One region of the Mesorhizobium sp. FG116 genome, then DNA from elsewhere that is predicted to be linked to it. Evidence: riboswitches for the same ligand, from Rfam matches in the RefSeq annotation. Region 1 holds a riboswitch; each other region holds the start of a gene.

Region 1 (5,848 bases):
CTCGAACGACCACATGACGGCATCGGCGTTCAGTTCGTTGCCCTTGTTGCTTTTCACGCCCTTGCGGAGGTGGAACGTGATCGACTTCTTGTCCGGCGCCAGGTCCCAAGTTTCAGCGAGGGCACCCTCCAGCTTGCTGAAGTCCTCGTACTTGATCCCGCCGTCTTCCTTGCTGGCGTAGCCCAGAAGCCGCTCGTAAACGTTTCTTCTGACCTCATGAACGGCTTCGGTCGGCGGGTATTCCTGATCCAAAGATTCGGGCGTGCGCGGACCCGCCACGACCAGGGTCGATTTCGCATCCTGCGCGAAGGCTGGACCCGAACCAATCATCGAGCCGGCAAGGAAAGTTCCCGCCAGCAACGCGACGACGGAGCGGCGCGACATCGTCACGAAGCCAGTGAGCCCGGTCGCTTCAACATGTGGATCCTGTATTGGCCGAAATGACATTTCTCTTTCCCCTTGAAATGGACGCTACGGATCTCGGCGTCTCTGTTGTTAGGGAAGCGCGCATGACGACGTGCACGCGAGACGCATCGTCCCGCTACAGTCGAAATTCACTCTCTCCCCTGTCGAGCTTCTTTCCGGCTTCCATTGAGTCCGGTGATTGTGTACAATGAAAGTGTGGAATGAGGGCTTTGGCTTGTCAATAGGTATTTGCGCAATTTCAAAGCCCCGGTCCGACCTATAAAAGGTACGGGAATCGGGAGTGCCAATCGGTGGTTGTTGACTGCAGATAGGTCAGTGAGCCGAGTGAATAGGCCGAGGGGCAAACCGTCGCCCTGCTGGCTGTCCGGATTGAAGTTGGGAGACAGGCCGTGGAGAACACACTTCCACGTTTTGAAAAATCGCACGGAAAGTCAGAGGCGCAGATACGCCGCCGGATCGTCCAGGCAATCTTTGAACAGCGCATGCGGCCGGGGGAACGCCTGACCGAAGACCAACTCGCAGCTGCGTTCGATGTAAGCCGTACGGTGGTTCGACAAGCTATGGCGAGGCTTGCTCAGGATGGCCTTATAGTGAAATTGCCGAACGTGGGATCAACGATCGCTTCTCCCTCCAGGAAGCAGACGCGCGATATCCTCGCCGTACGAAAGATGGTGGAGCCCGAGGTTGTTCGCATACTCGCTGCTGCTCCCACTGAGGCAGGGCTCGCCAAGCTTCGGAACCACTTAGCAGACGAACTTGACGCCCGCACGCGAGGCGACCGTGGCACACTGGTCCGGTTGACGGGAGAGTTTCATCTTTTACTGGCGGAACTAGCCGGAAACGAGGTTGTTACCCGCCTGATGATGGGCCTTCAGGCTTTGACATGCCTGGCGATCCTGTTGCACGCCGAACGAGAGGATGCTTGCCCGCCGGATGAGCACAGCACCATCACCAAAGCAATCGCATCCGGCGACGGTGAAGCTGCCGCGGCAGAGATGCTGAATCATCTGCGGCATGTCGAGAAGGACCTACAACTCGACCGACCTGAGCCCAAGTCGGCCCTTTCATGGCTTCGGGGCGACGCGGAGAGTGAAAGGGTCTGACCCTTGAACATGCCACTCGGCCACGTCAGAGCATCAAGATTGAATTTCGGTCGGCGCTCAACCGTAGATCGGAAATCGCCGACAGAGCTCGCGGACTTCGCCCAACACGGAACTCTCGAGTGTAGGATCGCCCTCCATACCTTTCTCAGCCAACGCTTCGGTGACTTTCAGGATCAACTGGCCGATGCATCTGAACTCGGGTTCTCCGAAACCGCGCGTCGTGCCGGCTGACGTGCCCAACCGGATTCCCGACGTGACTGCAGGCTTTTCCGGATCGAACGGGATTGCATTCTTGTTGCACGTCAGGCCGGCGCGTCCGAGCGCATCCTCGGCATCGCGGCCCTTCACGCCCTTGGGGCGCAGGTCAACGAGCACCATGTGGCTGTCGGTGCCGCCGGAGACGATGTTGAGACCGCCGACTGTCAGCGCATCGCTGAGCGCTCTGGCGTTGTCGATCACCCGTGCTGCGTAGTCCTTGAACCCAGGTTGCAATGCTTCGCCGAAAGCGACGGCTTTCGCTGCGATGACATGCATAAGCGGGCCGCCCTGATTGCCGGGAAAGACAGCCGAGTTGATCTTTCTGGCAAGACGTTCGTCATTCGTAAGGATCATGCCTCCCCGAGGTCCTCGGAGGGTCTTGTGCGTCGTGCTCGTCACTACGTGAGCATACGGCAGAGGATGTGGATACAGCCCGGCCGCGATGAGGCCCGCGTAGTGGGCCATGTCGACCATCAGATACGCTCCCACCTCGTCAGCGATCCGCCGGAAGGCCGCAAAGTCTATGGAGCGCGGGTAGGCCGACGAGCCTGCGATGATCAGTCTTGGCTTGCTCTCGATCGCGCGCGCTCGAACGTTTGCATAGTCGATGAGTTGGTCGGACTGGCGAACCTCGTAGCTCACCGCGTCGAACCACTTGCCGGACATGGTCACAGGCGAGCCGTGGGTAAGATGGCCGCCATGGGCCAGGGAAAGGCCCATTATCCGATCGCCCGGCCGAAGCAAAGCCAGAAACACCGCCTGGTTGGCCTGGGCGCCCGAATGCGGTTGAACATTCGCAAACGTCGCACCAAACAATGCCTTGGCCCGCTCGACTGCTAGAGTTTCAACCGCATCGACGAACTCGCATCCGCCATAGTACCGCCTACCCGGATAACCCTCTGCATACTTGTTGGTGAGGACCGACCCTTGTGCAGCTAACACATCACTAGAGACAATATTTTCCGATGCAATGAGCTCTATCCGGTGCTGCTGTCGGTCGAGCTCCCGCTTGATAGCAGTATCAATTGCGACATCGGTCAGATTATAATAGCGTTTCATTTTCGCCTCTTGTTTCGAGTGCTTGCTTTGGTCTAGTCGAGTGAAAAACGCCAAGATAGTTGACTGAAGGATCGCCATATTTCGAAAGGCGAGAGCAATCCAGCTGTGAGCGGAGGATGAGTGTCGATGTAGGGTACCGGCGGCGAAAGTTTCGCAGCTGTCTGGACCGACGATTTGCAGGACGTAGCCAGCGACATCGGCCAGCCCACCAACACGCCGGCACGATCACCCGCGACATCATGCAGTTTCAACAGATCGGTCTTTGGTGTCTTCGCCCGTCGCGTCTTCTCCAGAGCCGCACGAGCCCACCGCTGCTGACGGTCGATTTCGTGCCCCTCTGTCTGAGGCCTCAGAGACTCGCGCCCCGTGACTCTGTCAGCAGCGCTTACACCTTCGGCGGGGCTAGCCCCGACTTTCCAGAGTTGTCCTTCTGTCAGCGGTTCTTTTGCCTGAGAGATGTCGGGCGATTTCCCCTTCGGCAGCAGCTATCGCTGTTCTCTCCCGCAAACACTCGAGGCTGGGTCTGCCTCTGACGAAGGGGTCTATATCGTGGTCGGAATCTCGCCTGCGCTCCCACGATTGGGCTGCCGGAATTCGGGCGGCCGCTTAACGGCCGCCCGATCCTTCGCTGCAATCAGCGAGCCTTAACGTCGGTCCAGATCTTGTCGTACAGGGTGATCTTGTCGCCCACGTCCCGAAGCAGTTGGAGGCGCTTGAAGATCTCGTCGTTCGGATAGATCGACGTGTTCGAGGTCAGCTTGGGATCGATGAGCGGAAGAGCCGCCTTGTTCGTCGACCAGCCGCGCAGCCAGTTTGTGTTCTTGGCGTTGACCTCCGGCCGCATCATGTACTCAAAGAACCGTTTCGCGCTGTCGACATTCGGCGCGCTGGCGAGAAGGCACATGTCCTCCTGGAAACCGTTGGTTCCTTCTTTCGGAATGGCGTACCCGATATCGTCAGGCTTCGTGTCCATCGTCTGGACTACGGTGCCGGACCACCACTGCGCGACTACGAAGTCTCCGTTGATCACTTTGTCGCCGATGCCGTCGGTGAGCATGGCAGCCCAGTAGGGCTTCGCCTTCAAGATGGTGTCTCGAGCCTGGGCCAGTTGCTTCGGGTCGGTCGAGTTGATCGGAAAACCGTTGTACATCAAGGCGGCGCCGATCGTCTCGCGCACGTCGTCGAGCATCGCGATCTTGCCGTGCAGTTCGGCAGGCGGATCGAACACGACCTTCCACGTGTCGACAGAGGTGCCCCCGATTAGCTTCTTGTTGTACATCAGCCCCGTTGTGCCACGATTGTAGGGAAGGCAGATGTCGTGGTCGGCGTCGGTCTTCGACAGAAAATACTTCTGGTCGATGTTGTCATAGCCCTTGAGCGTCTTCAGTCCTGCGGGCTGCAGAAGCTGCAGCTTGGTCATGATGTCCTGCATGTGGACGGACGGAAAGACGATATCGTAGCCAGTTGCGCCAGCCTGGATCTTGGCCAGCATCTCCTCGTTGGTGCCGTAGTTATCCAGGTTGACCTTGATCCCCGTCTCCTTCGAGAAATCCGAGAGGATCTCTGGATTTATGTAGACCGTCCAGTTGTAGAGATTGAGTTCCGCAGCTGAAAGTGCCTGCGCGTTCATTACGGAAGCACCCGCCACGAGCAGCGACAGTGCGAGTCCTTTGGCCATTCTCATGTCAGTTCCCTTCTTTTGTTGAGCTTTCCAAGGTCGGTCGGCGCACAAGCAGCGCCAGGGCTACGATCGCCATCGAGACGACGATCATCAGGCAGGCGACGGCGTTGATTTCTGGCGAAACGTTCCGCTTGATCGCGCTGAACAGGAATACCGGCAGCGTCGTGGACCCCACGCCGCAGGTGAAGAAAGCAATGACGAGATCGTCGAACGATATGACGAGCGACAGCAGGAAAGCGCCGACAAGGGCGGGCGTCAGTTGAGGCAACGTCACCCGTCTAAACGTCGTGAGCGGCCTGGCACCCAAATCTGCCGAAGCCTCCTCGAAGGTACGATCCATACCCGCCAGCCGGCTGCCAACGACGATCGTGACGTAGGACGAGAGGAAAATCGTATGCGACAGGATCACCGAAACTCGCCCAAGGGGGAAAGCGAGCGCTGACAGAAAGATGAGCAACGCCAGCCCGAGAACGATGTCCGGAATGACTATCGGAACGAGAAGGAAGCTCTGGTAGGCCGCCCTGCCCCGAAACTTATAGCGATCCAGGCCAAGTGCCGTCAGGGTTCCGATCACAGTGGCCAGACTGGCTGCGCTGAAGCCCACGATGAGACTGTTGTTCAACGAACGGCCGAGTGCAGGATCGGAGTAGAGCTGCAGGTTTTCGGAGCCAAGGAAGGTGCGGTCGGAAGAGATCAGCCCCAGGTTGGCGAATACCCGCAGATACCAATCGAAGGTGAACCCCTTCCAGGTCATCATGCTGACGGTGTTCGAATTGAACGAGTAAACGATCAGCATGAAGATCGGGGCATAGAGGAAAAGAAAGAATATCCAGGTGTGCGCAGCCAGCAGCCGCCACCCAGCCTTCATCCAACTGGTCATGCCGAGGCTCCTTTTGCAGCGTTCCGCCGATCCGCTAGCGCAAGCGCGAGAAGCGACAGGACGACGATGACCGATAGGAAAGTTGCAACGGCGGACCCAAACGGCCAGTCGCGCGCCAAGAGGAACGACTGAGCGAGGAGCGTCGATAGATAGAGGTCCTTGCCGCCGCCTATGAGGGTGGGCGCGACGAAGTTCCCCATCGCCGGGACAAAAACCAACACCAGGCCGGCCATAACGCCCGGCAGGGTCAGAGGGAGAACGACACGCCGGAAGGTTGTCGAGCGCTTGGCGCCCAGATCGAGCGACGCCTCTATCAATGTGGCATCAAGCTTCTCGATCGAAGCGAAGAGCGGCAGCACCATGAACGGGAGGTACTGATAGAGCATGGTTACTGTCACCGCGAACGGCGTGTATATGATCTGAAGTGGGTGGGAAATAATA
Region 2 (5,848 bases), on a different contig from region 1:
TCGGCTTCGCAAGCTATCGCGATCAACGCTTCGCAAAGACGGTCAATCTCGCGTTTCGGCTCGGATTCGGTTGGCTCCACCATCAATGTCCCCGCGACCGGGAATGACATTGTCGGTGCATGGAAACCGTAGTCGATAAGCCGTTTGGCGATGTCGTCGACAGTAATGCCCGAGCTTTCCTTCAGTACGCGGGTGTCGAGGATGCACTCATGCGCGACGCGTCCGCTGCGGCCCCGGTAAAGAACCGAATAGTGGTTGCCCAAACGCGCCACCAGATAGTTGGCCGACAGGATGGCCATTTCGGTTGCCTGCTTCAACCCGTCCGGACCCATCATACGGATATACATCCATGTGATTGGCAAGATGGAAGCACTTCCGAATGGTGCGGCAGCCACGGCATGTGCCGAGCCTTCGGTCACATGACCGGGCAGATAAGGCGCAAGGTGTGCCTTTACCCCGATCGGTCCGATGCCTGGACCGCCGCCGCCATGCGGAATGCAGAAGGTCTTGTGCAGGTTCATGTGGCAGACGTCGGCGCCGATGTCGCCGGGGCGGGAAAGGCCGACCAGAGCGTTGAGGTTGGCGCCGTCGAAGTACACCTGGCCGCCATGTTCGTGGACAATGGCGCAGATGTCCTTCGCGCCTTCCTCGAACACGCCGTGCGTCGAGGGATAGGTGAACATCAACGCCGCCAGATTGGCCGCGTTGGCGGCAGCCTTGGCTTTCAGGTCCTCGATGTCGATGTTGCCATCTTCGGTGCAACGAACAACAACCACCGACATGCCCGCCATCGCCGCACTGGCCGGATTGGTGCCGTGTGCGGAGGAGGGGATCAGGCAGATATTGCGGTGCCCCTCATTGCGCGAAAGGTGGTAGCCGCGAATGGCAAGCAGGCCCGCATATTCGCCCTGGCTGCCGGCGTTCGGCTGCAGGGTCACGGCGTCGAAACCGGTGATCTCGCAGAGCCAGCCTTCCAACTGGTCGATCATTTCGCGATAGCCTGTCGAATGCGCCTTGGGCGCAAACGGGTGCAGGTTCGCGACACTCGGCCAGCTAACCGGCATCATTTCAGCGGCTGCGTTCAGCTTCATGGTGCAGGAGCCGAGGGGAATCATCGCGCGGTCAAGCGCCAGATCCTTGTCGGCGAGTCTGCGCAGGAAACGCATCATGTCGGTTTCCGAACGGTTCTCATGGAATACCGGCTGGCTCATGAATTCCTTGCCGCGCGGCTTTCCGGGCATGGTGCTGGAAGATTTTCCCGCCTTGGCTCCGAACAATGCAGCAATCGCAGCGACATCGTTTTGGTTCGACGTCTCGTCGAAGCTGATGCCGATACGATCTGCATCAATAGCGCGCAGCAGTCGACCACCCTTTTCGGCTTCCTTTGCGATCTGCGCGGCCTTGCCTTTGATCTCAACCGTCACTGTATCGAAGCGGTTTTCACCCACCACACTCAAGCCTGCGGCCTTGAGACCGTCAGCGAGGCTGGCAGCAAGAGCGTGGATACGGCTTGCAATGCCTTGCAGACCCGAAGGCCCGTGCCAGATTGCATATGCGGCCGCCATGTTGGCAAGAAGTGCCTGCGCCGTGCAGATGTTTGAGGTCGCCTTGTCGCGACGGATATGCTGCTCGCGCGTTTGCAATGCCAGTCTGTAGCCTGGGCGGCCATGGGCATCGACCGACTGGCCAACGAGGCGTCCCGGAATAAGCCGCGTCAGCCTGTCGGAGACAGCGAGATAGGCAGCATGCGGTCCGCCGAAGCCCATCGGAACGCCGAAGCGCTGCATCGAGCCGACGACGATGTCGGCTCCCTGTTTGCCTGGCGCTTCGACGAGCGTCAGCGCCAACGGGTCGGCAACCGCAATGACCAGCGCGCCGGCCGCCGCAGCCTTGTCCACGATATCTGCATAATCGCCAAAAACACCGAACGTATCCGGCCACGGAACGATGACAGCAGCCGTCTGTTCGTCGGCTTTATCGCCTTCTACCTTGATGCCCAGTGGTTCGGCGCGCGTCTTGACGACATCCAGAACCTGCGGATGCAGCGAACCGGCGACGATGATGTTTGGCCGTTTGCCGTAGTGGAAGCGCCAGGCGATGCCAACGGCTTCAGCGACGGCGGTTGCCTCGTCCAGAAGCGAAGCCGACGCTACCGGCAGGCCGGTTAACTCCGTCACCAGTGTCTGGAAGTGGAAGAGAAGCTCCAGCCGGCCTTGGCTGATCTCTGCCTGGTAGGGTGTATAGGCCGTGTACCAGGCGGGGTTCTCGAACAGGTTGCGCTGGATCACGGGCGGCACGTTGACGCCGTGATAGCCGGTGCCGATGAAGCTCTTGAGAACGGTATTCTTCGCCATTATCGCCGATAGCTCGGCCAATGCATCCGCCTCGCTGGCGGGGGCAGGCAGGTTGAGCGGGTTCTCCAGCCGGATCGAGTTAGGCACGGCCTGACTGATCAGCGTCTCGACTGACGGAACGCCGATCGTGGCAAGCATGGCGCGAGTGTCATCCGGGCCCGGCCCTATGTGGCGGGCCGTGAAAGGGTAAGGTGCCGTTGTCATGATGCCACCATTCAGCCGATATGGGCTTTGTACGCGGCTTCATCCATGAGGCCGTCGAGCTGGCTTTTGTTAGAAAGTTTCATCTTCCAGAGCCAGCCGTCGCCGGTGGCGGCCGAATTGACGAGAGCCGGGTCGGAGCCCAGAGTTTCGTTGGCTTCCGTCACCTCACCGTCGGCAGGCGCATAGACGTCGGATGCTGCCTTGACCGATTCGACCACGACTGCGGTATCGCCCTTTGTAAGGCCTTTGCCGACCTGAGGGATTTCGACGAACACGATATCGCCAAGCTGTTCCTGCGCGTAGTCGGTAATGCCGACCGTTGCCACGTCTCCTTCAACGCGGAGCCATTCGTGGTCTTCGGTAAAATACGTCGTTGCCATGAGGATTTATCCTTTGCGGTAGCGATGAGGAAAAAACGGAAGGGAGTGGACGGTGAGCGGCACCTTGGTGCCGCGCACATCTGCGAAAATTTGGGTGCCGTTGGCGGCAAGCGGAGCGGCGACGTACCCCATTGCAACCGGAAATCCGGTCGAAGGGCCAAAGCCGCCGGAAGTCACATGTCCGGCGGCTTTGCCCTCGGCATCTACCAGTGCTGCCCCCGCACGCACCGGCTGCCGACCTTCTGCCTTCAGGCCGACCCGCTTTTGAAGTGGGCCGCGCGCCAAAACCGCCCGCAGCGCATCCGCGCCGACGAACTTGCCCGAGACGCGTATTTCTTTCGGAATGGCCCACATCAAGCCCGCATTAACCGGATTGATCTCGGGCGTGATGTCATTGCCATGCAGGCACAAGCCGGCCTCAAGACGCAGGCTGTCGCGGGCTGCCAAGCCGACCCATGCCACGCGATCGTCTCCGAGAAGCCTGGTTACAAGCTCGCGCGCATCCTTTTCCGGAAGGCCGACCTCGAACCCGTCTTCGCCTGTGTAGCCGGAGCGGGTCATGAACCAGTTTTCGCGCGGTTCGATGCCATGCATGAACAGGAGCGAGCCCGTTTCGATGCCGGCTCGCGACAGTGCCGCCCACGCATCGGGACCCTGTAGGGCGAGGAAGACGCGATCGAGCGGATCAATCGTGACGGCAAGGCCTCCGGCCAGCTTCCGAAGATGTGCCTCATCTTCGGAGGCGTTGCCGGCGTTCGCCACCACCATGAAGCGGTCGTCGCCGAGCCGCGTGACGATGAGGTCGTCGATGATGCCGGCGGCCTCGTTGAGCAACAGCGTGTATTTCGATTGCGAGATTGCGAGCGCGTCCGCCTGCAGCGGGCAAGCTTTGTCGAGCAAGGCTACGGCATCCTTGCCCCGCACCTCGAACAGTTTCATGTGCGAGATATCGAACAGGCCCGCATGATCGCGGGTATGCAAATGTTCCTTCATGACGCCGGCCGGATAGGTCAGCGGCATGTGCCAGCCGGCAAATGCTCCGAAGCGCGCTCCAGCTTGAATGTGCAAGTCTTCGAGGGGTAGGTGTCTTACTTCATCGCCTGCCATGACTTCTCCAGAACAACACGAAATCGACCGCAACGTGCGGCCAGTCCGTGCCCCTCTGTCTGAAGCCTGAGAGACTCGCGCAACCGGAACTCTGTCGGCGGCGCTTACACCTTCGGCGCGGGGTTTTCGAAGCCCCGACTTTCCAGAGTGTCGTTCTGCCTACGGTTCTTTTGCCTGAGAGATTTCGGGCTATTTCCCCTTCGGCGGCAGCTTTCGCTGCTCTCTCCCGCAAACAGTTGAGGCCAAATCAGCCTCCGACGCGTGAGTCCATAGCCTAGTCGCGACGACTTGTCACCTCCAGGCGACATGCTGGCCTAAGTGTTTTTATCACCGACATAATTCGCGACGACTATTCCTCAGATGCCGCCATACCAATCGTAGCCGTAGTCTTCCCAATACCCGCCGCGCCCGCCTCCGATCGACGAAAACGAAGATACCAATTCGACCTTGTGGATGTACTTTGGCATCTTGTAGCCGAGCTGCCTTTCCACGCGAACGCGCAGGGGCGCGCCATTCTCTACCGGCAGCGGCTTTCCGTTCAACCCATAGGCGAGAATGGTTTGCGGGTGCCGCGCATCAACGAGATCAATCGACCCGTAGTATTTGATCTCGCCGGATAGGCTGCGGTCGATGGTGTCGAGGCAATGAAACACGACATAGCGTGCTTCCGGCTTGACCACCGCTTCGTCGAGCACATGCGCGAGCGGCGTGCCGGTCCACTTGGCAATGCAACTCCACCCTTCGACGCAGTCGTGACGTGTGATCTGCGTGCGGCTGGGCATGGCGAGGATCTGATCGCGCGTGAGCGTCAGAGGTTTTTCCACCAAGCCGCCCACCTCCAGGCGCCAGTCGGCAAAATCCTTGGCCATGAGACCCTTGTAGAATTCGTCATCCGGGGCGGTAACGCCGTTGGGCCGCATAGGCTGGCGGATGTCGGCCTCGGTGAACTCCTGCGCAAGGGCATCGCGTCCGGCAAGCAAGCGTTGCGTATGCCAGGTCAAATCGTTAGCGTTTTCGAGAAAGCTGCGCAGTGGCGCACCAATGCGCAGTTGGTTGTCGAAGACATCACATCCCGTGAGCGCGACGCTGGAGGCGCCAATGCCGGCTGCTGTGAGGAATTTTCGGCGGTTGAGCATGATTTTACCCATCTCACGCCCCGCGCTTGGTGTTCGGCCTCGAGGGGGCGGGTGGATCGGTTCGATACCAGCCGGTGACGATCGAGCGCAGTTCGTTAAGCGGGCCGGCAGCCAGGATCATCGCCATGTGAATGAAGAAGAACGCGACCAGCATCAGCATCACGACGAAGTGGATGGTCCGCGCGGTCTGCCGGCCGCCAAACAGATCAGGCAGGAACGGCAGCACGGAATTCATGCTTGGCGACATGGTCAAGCCGGTGAGGATCATCAGCGGCATGAGTATGAACAGCACACCGGCGTAAGCGAGCTTCTGCAGCACGTTGTAGTCGTGGGTGTGATGGAATCTCAGTCGGACATGGTCGGCAATATCGCGTGGTAGCTTGCGCAGGTCACTGGCGCGAGGCGCGAGGTCACGCCTGAAATGTCCATTGAGCAAACTGGCCACCAGCCAAACGAGAAGTGTTATTGATAAAAGCCACGCGAAAAAGAAATGGATCACGCGTCCAGTGCCAAGATCGTAATAGGAGGGCACCGTTAGCCACGAAGGGAAGGCTCTCTGCCGTTCCTGGCCGGGCGGTCCTGACCAGCCGAAGACACCTGTGGTATCGAATCGCTTACCGAAGATTTCGGTGAAGCCGCGAGGTCCTTCGGGAGAGTCGACCGCGCC
Region 3 (5,848 bases), on a different contig from region 1:
GGGCGAAGATGCCGCTGCCGATGCCGATGAGACTAATGTTGCGCGCGCGACAACTTCTCAGCCAGGCATCGAGCTTTCTATCCGGACACGGATAGGCGCTTCCGCCGCATACTATAGCTGCAGAAATCTCACCTGATGTCCGCAGCCTCTCTCTTTCGGTTCGCAAAGCGCTGTCGATGCCAACACTTACCCCACAGCTGGCCGTCACGGGCTGTCCATCCTCGGAAACGATGTACCAGCCATAAACAGCTCTTCCGAGCACTTCGTTCGCGAGTTTCAAGACCTCGACGGCCGAAGAAAATGCCCGGATCGAAAACCCGGGCAAAAGGTAAAATGTAAATGACCTAGGCGCGGCTTTGGTAGCTACTGGCATGCTGCTTTGTCCTGGGCATAGCGACTCCGGCGCTTACCGATCACGCCGCCTTCGCGTAGGACAGAGTGTCGGCAGGCATGGATTGCTCGACCTTCGCCGCGACCACTTCTGCCGTAGCAGCCGACAGCGTCCAGCCCAAATGACCATGCCCGGTGTTGTAGAATACACTGGGATGACGGCCGCTCCCGACCCTCGGCAGCATCGAAGGCATCATGGGCCGCAGGCCAGCCCAAGGCGTTACGCTGTCGGTCTCCACATTTGGGAAGAGCGTTCTCGTCCAGTCGACAAGCGGACGGATGCGGTCGGCCCGGATGTCTCTGTTGGCTCCGTTCAGCTCGGCAGTTCCTGCGACGCGAAACCGCGTTAACCCCAACCTGCTCGTCACGATCTTGGCATCGTCGTCCAAGAGACTGACCCACGGGGCGGCCGCCTGGGAGACATCGGATTGCAGATTGACGGTTATCGAATATCCCTTCACCGGATATATGTTCACCCGGTCTCCCGCCAGCTTGGCCAGCCGCTTGCTCTCAATTCCCGCGCAAATGACGATGCCGTCAAAATGCTCTTTGTAGGCACCCGGCCGACTATCCGACTTGGCCAGCTCCACCGTTACCGAGCGAGTTCCGAGCGAAAGATCGGCAACCTCGGCACCGGAAACGAAATCAACGCCCAGCCTCTGCGATGCCATCGCGAGGGCGCGCGTGAACTTATGAATGTCGCCCGTTGAATCGGCCTCGGTATAGTAGCCGCCGTAGTAGGTTCCGCGAATTGCGGGTTCGATTTCATTGATCTCGAGCGGGGTGACTGACCGACGTGCCAGCCCACCTTGCTGAAGCAGTTCATTCACCTGACCCGCTCGCTCGAATCTGCTTCGGTCCCGATAGATGTGCAGGATTCCACGCTTGACGTGGTCGAAATCGATCGCCTCCGCTTCGGCGATTTCGACGAGCCGTTGTCTGGCAAGCAGGGCCAAGCGGACGGTCTCTATGGTGTTCGCCCGATAGCGGGGGATGTTGGCGGCGAACTCGGCTAGCCAGCTATACTTGTGCCAGTTGGGCCTGGGGTTCATCAGCAGAGGCGCGTCGCTGCGCAGCATCCAGCGCAGCCCCTTGACCACGGTTGACCAATGGTTCCAAACCTCGGCATTGCTCACCGACAGTTGGCCGCCGTTTGCGAACGACGTTTCCATACCGGGATACCGATTTCTGTCGAATACGGTGACGCGATAGCCTCTCTTGATCAGAGAGTACGCGGTTGTAACGCCGGTGATGCCGGCTCCAATTATTGCAATTTTCGTCATGGGAGACTCCCCGGAACAGTGGATCAAAGGCCTGAAGCAGGCCCGTTCGATCCCCATCTGTCCTTTAACCTGAGAGCTTCGCTGCCTCTTGGGCAACGTCCCCTTCGGTGAGCGCCGAAACGCTTCTCTCCAGACTGTCTGGCCAGACGGTCCTTCCGCCTGAGAGATTCCTGGGGAGCTTGCTCCTTTGGCGCCAACGACAATGTCGCTGAGCTCTCCCGTCTGGCCATTGTGACAGATGTTGGATAGGGGGTTGGACAGCGTCAGTCAAGTGATATTCCTATTGGGAATTCTGTCGTTACGGTAAGCTGTCAAGGTCGTGCTTAGAGTGCACCGAAGCTCGACAGGGTGGATTTCAAAGCTGAGACAATGGCAGCCGAGGCCAAGCGATGCGCTCCTGACGAGGAAACTCGCGTGGACCGAGCGCTTCCGCGTCTTGTGCTTCGATTGGCCTTGTCGCTTGTCGGCGAATCGGACGCGACCCGCGGTCCTCCAAAATCAAACACGAAGGCCATTCTGGCAGGACCAGTAACCTGCCGGCTACTTGTGCGGCACACAGAGCCTGGATTGAAGTTTCCTCCACAACCTAAGCTTGGCACCTAGTGGTAGTCACAAACCGGCCGCCATGCCTTGCCCTGCCGGATTGCTCGACAGTGCGGGCTACACCATGTGTCAAGGGATGTGACAATTGTGGCATCATATAGCTTTGCCAGTTATGTGAGGAATTGAATTCTATTAAATAAAATCAGTATGTTAAATGGATAGCAGAGGGCGTTGCGGTTATTTTTGTTACTTCCTATTGACAGAAATGTGGGAATTGTGGATTTTTTGCGAGGTCGTAGTCGCACAGAAAAAGGGGAAGCCTACAATGACCACAATTGCCACGCGGCGTAGTGTTTTGAAAATCGCAGCAGGTGCAGCGGCCGGGTCGCTCGCCATGCCGTTCTTTGCCCGCAACGCTCTTGCGGAGGAGCCGATCAAGTTCGGGAGTCTCCTCGACAACACCGGTCCGCTCGCGCTTGAAGGCAAGCGTATGATTCAGACGACCGAGTATGCGATCAACCAACTCAACAAGGCCGGCGGTCTGTTGGGGAGGCAGATCCAGCTCAGCGCTTACGACACGCAGTCGAACATCCAGCTCTATACGCAATACGCGCAGACGCTGGCGCTCAAGGAGAAGGTGGACGTTGTTTTCGGCGGCATCACCTCGTCATCGCGCGAAGCCATTCGCCCGATATTGGATCGCGCCAAGATGCTGTACTTCTACAACACGCAATACGAAGGTGGTGTCTGCGATCGCAACGTGTTCTGCACCGGCTCGACACCGGCTCAGACGGTCAATCATATTTGCGATTATGCCCTCAAGAACTGGGGCAAGAAGGCATACATCGTCGCAGCCGACTACAACTATGGTCACACCACGGCCAGCTGGATGAAGAAATTCATGGCCGATGGCGGCGGCGAGATCCTCGGGACCGACTTCTTCCCCCTCGACGTCTCGAACTTTTCATCTGCGATCAGTCGCATCCAGGAGGCGAAGCCGGATCTCGTGCTGTCCGCCCTGGTCGGCGCCAATCATTCCGGCTTCTACCGCCAGTGGGATGCGGCAGGGATGAAAAGCAAAATCCATCTCGCCTCGAGCGTTTTCGGCATTGGCGACGAACTCACGACGATGGACCACTCGACGACCGACGGCATCCTCACCTGTTACGCCTGGTACAACGATCTCGATACGCCAGCCAGCAAGGACTTCGTTGCGAACATGCAGGCGGCCTACGGAAAAGACGTCACGGACCTTAGCGAGCTCGCGACAGCGACCTATGAAGGTGTAACTTTCTGGGCTGAGGCCGTGAAAAAGGCGGGGTCGCTGGACCGCGACAAAGTCATCGACGCATTGCAATCGAACCTCACCATCGATTCTCCGACCGGTAAGGTCACGATGGATCCGGGTACCCACCATTGCATCCGCAACACCTATCTGGCTTGGCCGAAGAGCGGTCGCTGGGAAATTCTGGAGACTTTCCCAAATTCATTTCCGGCAGACACGAACGGTGCTTGCGACCTCGTAAAAAATCCAAAGACCAACAAGCAGTTCACTCCGGAAAACTGAGGCAAGACAGTGGACCTTGGAGCCCTGCTGGCGTTTAACGTCGCTACCGGTGTTGCGACGCTGGTTCTGATCACGCTCGGTTTGAGCGTGATCTACGGCATGATGCGCATAATCAACCTCGCTCACGGCGAGTTCATCATGCTCGGAGCTTACACCGCGGTGATGAGCAACCACGCCGGCGTCAATATCTGGATAGCCATGCTGGTACTGCCACCTATTGTGGTCGGACTTATTGGCTTACTCCTCGAGCGATGCATCATTAGGTTCCTCTACGGGCGGATGATGGACACCATGCTGGCCACGTGGGGCATCAGCCTCGCTTTGGTTGGCTTGTCCACGACCCTCTTCGGCAACGTAGTGCGAGGATTGTCGTCCCCCGTGGGAAGCTTCGACATCGGGCGATATGGCGCCAGCCTTCATAGCATCATCATAATCACTACCGCGGTCGTGCTGGTCGTGTTGATGATGATGCTGATGCTGGGAACCAGGTTCGGACTTATCCTTCGGGCGACCATGCAGAACCCAGGCATGGCCGCGGCCATGGGGGTTTCGCCGGGGCTCGTCTATATGGCAACTTTCTCATTGGGCGCAGCGCTTGCCGGCTTGGCCGGGGGTGTTCTGGCTCCTATCTCGGGCATCTCGCCAGGCATGGGCGTCGCATATGTGGCGCGTTCGTTCATTACGGTTCTGAGCGGGGGGCCGGCTATCGTTGCGGGCACGGCTACGGCGTCCACGTTGTTCGGTTTGATAAACGAGATTACGGCTTTTCTGACCACTCCGATCATTGGCGACGTTGCGCTTCTTGCTACCGCAATTGTTCTCATTCGTGCGATGCCGCAAGGCATCACCGGTAGCTTTCTGAGGCGCTGGCTATGAGGGTTTCGTCGTCAAGCTTCCGTTTGCCGCCGTGGGCGGGAGTCGCGAGTACGGTTGCCATCGGCGTCGTGCTAATGTTTGCCGTCCCGCGGGCGCTCGACCTGTACGCGGTGGTTCAGTTCACCGGATTCGCAGCTCTGGCCATGTACGGTCTAAGCCAGGGGTTCCTCTGGGGGCACGCCGGTATCTTGTCCTTCGGACAGGCTGCATTCCTGGGACTGGGAGGGTATTCATATGCCGTCGCCGTCATCAATCTAGGCGACAGCACGCCCGCAGTGGCGCTGGCGATCTTCGTTCCGGCCTTCTTCGCGCTATTGCTTGGCTATTTCATGTTCTACGGCCGCGTCAGCGACGCCTATGTCGGCGTTGTCACGTTGACGGTCTCCATCATCATTTTTCAACTGGTCAATTCAACCTCCGGCAGCCAATACCGCATTGGTGATGCAGAGCTGGGAGGTTTCAACGGCATCCCGGCGATTCCAGCCCTCAATCTACCAGGCGATCATGGCAATCAACTCGATACGGAGTGGATTTGGTACATAGCGATCGGAGCCTTGATCCTTGTGTACGTGATGCTGAGGGGGCTTCTGGCCAGCAGCTTCGGGCGCGTTCTAGTCGCCATCCGTGAGAACAACACGCGCGCACAGCTCCTGGGCTATGACACGCGCCTCTATAAACTGATCGCTTTCGTTATCTCAGCAGGTGTTGCGGGGCTTGCGGGCTGTCTCTACGCAAACTGGAGCGGCTTCATCAGCCCCCCGGTATTCGCTCTGCAGATGTCGGCACAAGTCATCATTTTCGTGCTCATCGGCGGCGTGGGCACTCTAGTAGGACCGATGATTGGTGCGATTATTGTTCAGTCTCTCCTCATAGTCGGAGGCACTCAGCAGACTGTCGATCCCAATCTCGGCCTGGGAGTCGTATTGATTGGCTTCGTACTTTTGGTCCCGCAAGGCCTCCTTCCTACGTCACGAAGAATCGTCGATCAGCTTCTCGAGCGCAGCCGGTCGAATAGCAAAATGCAGAATTCACCGTCCGGCAATGCGCTCGACAAGGTTGCAGGGGAAATCAAGCTGTGAAGCTAGTTGGCACCAGTGACAGCGGCGGTTCGGCGCTCGTCCAGGCTTGCGGGGCGTCGATGCGCTTCGGAGGCGTGGCGGCGGTGTCGAATGTCGATTTCACGCTTGGC

The links. A riboswitch is a leader RNA that binds a small molecule or an ion and turns the genes downstream of it on or off. The one in region 1 is predicted to bind glycine.
Region 2: linked by a shared signal. The riboswitch ahead of gcvT (glycine cleavage system aminomethyltransferase GcvT) and the one ahead of glyA (serine hydroxymethyltransferase) in region 1 are both predicted to bind glycine.
Region 3: linked by a shared signal. The riboswitch ahead of ACODTY_RS22335 (D-amino acid dehydrogenase) and the one ahead of glyA (serine hydroxymethyltransferase) in region 1 are both predicted to bind glycine.

What each region holds. Positions count from the first base shown of each region.
Region 1 is NZ_JBMDKS010000047.1:2,792-8,639, forward strand. Features, by position in the region: gene ACODTY_RS22395 (ABC transporter substrate-binding protein) at 1-447, opposite strand, end outside; gene ACODTY_RS22400 (GntR family transcriptional regulator) at 816-1,529, shown strand; gene glyA (serine hydroxymethyltransferase) at 1,587-2,846, opposite strand; glycine riboswitch at 3,274-3,360, opposite strand; gene ACODTY_RS22410 (ABC transporter substrate-binding protein) at 3,481-4,524, opposite strand; gene ACODTY_RS22415 (ABC transporter permease) at 4,532-5,407, opposite strand; gene ACODTY_RS22420 (ABC transporter permease) at 5,404-5,848, opposite strand, start outside.
Region 2 is NZ_JBMDKS010000035.1:15,923-21,770, reverse strand. Features, by position in the region: gene gcvP (aminomethyl-transferring glycine dehydrogenase) at 1-2,561, opposite strand, end outside; gene gcvH (glycine cleavage system protein GcvH) at 2,570-2,938, opposite strand; gene gcvT (glycine cleavage system aminomethyltransferase GcvT) at 2,945-4,045, opposite strand; glycine riboswitch at 4,198-4,284, opposite strand; gene ACODTY_RS20995 (molybdopterin-binding protein) at 4,402-5,193, opposite strand; gene ACODTY_RS20990 (cytochrome b/b6 domain-containing protein) at 5,195-5,848, opposite strand, start outside.
Region 3 is NZ_JBMDKS010000046.1:2,085-7,932, forward strand. Features, by position in the region: gene ACODTY_RS22330 (GlxA family transcriptional regulator) at 1-373, opposite strand, end outside; gene ACODTY_RS22335 (D-amino acid dehydrogenase) at 414-1,673, opposite strand; glycine riboswitch at 1,811-1,904, opposite strand; gene ACODTY_RS22340 (ABC transporter substrate-binding protein) at 2,542-3,783, shown strand; gene ACODTY_RS22345 (ABC transporter permease subunit) at 3,793-4,659, shown strand; gene ACODTY_RS22350 (branched-chain amino acid ABC transporter permease) at 4,734-5,738, shown strand; gene ACODTY_RS22355 (ATP-binding cassette domain-containing protein) at 5,798-5,848, shown strand, end outside.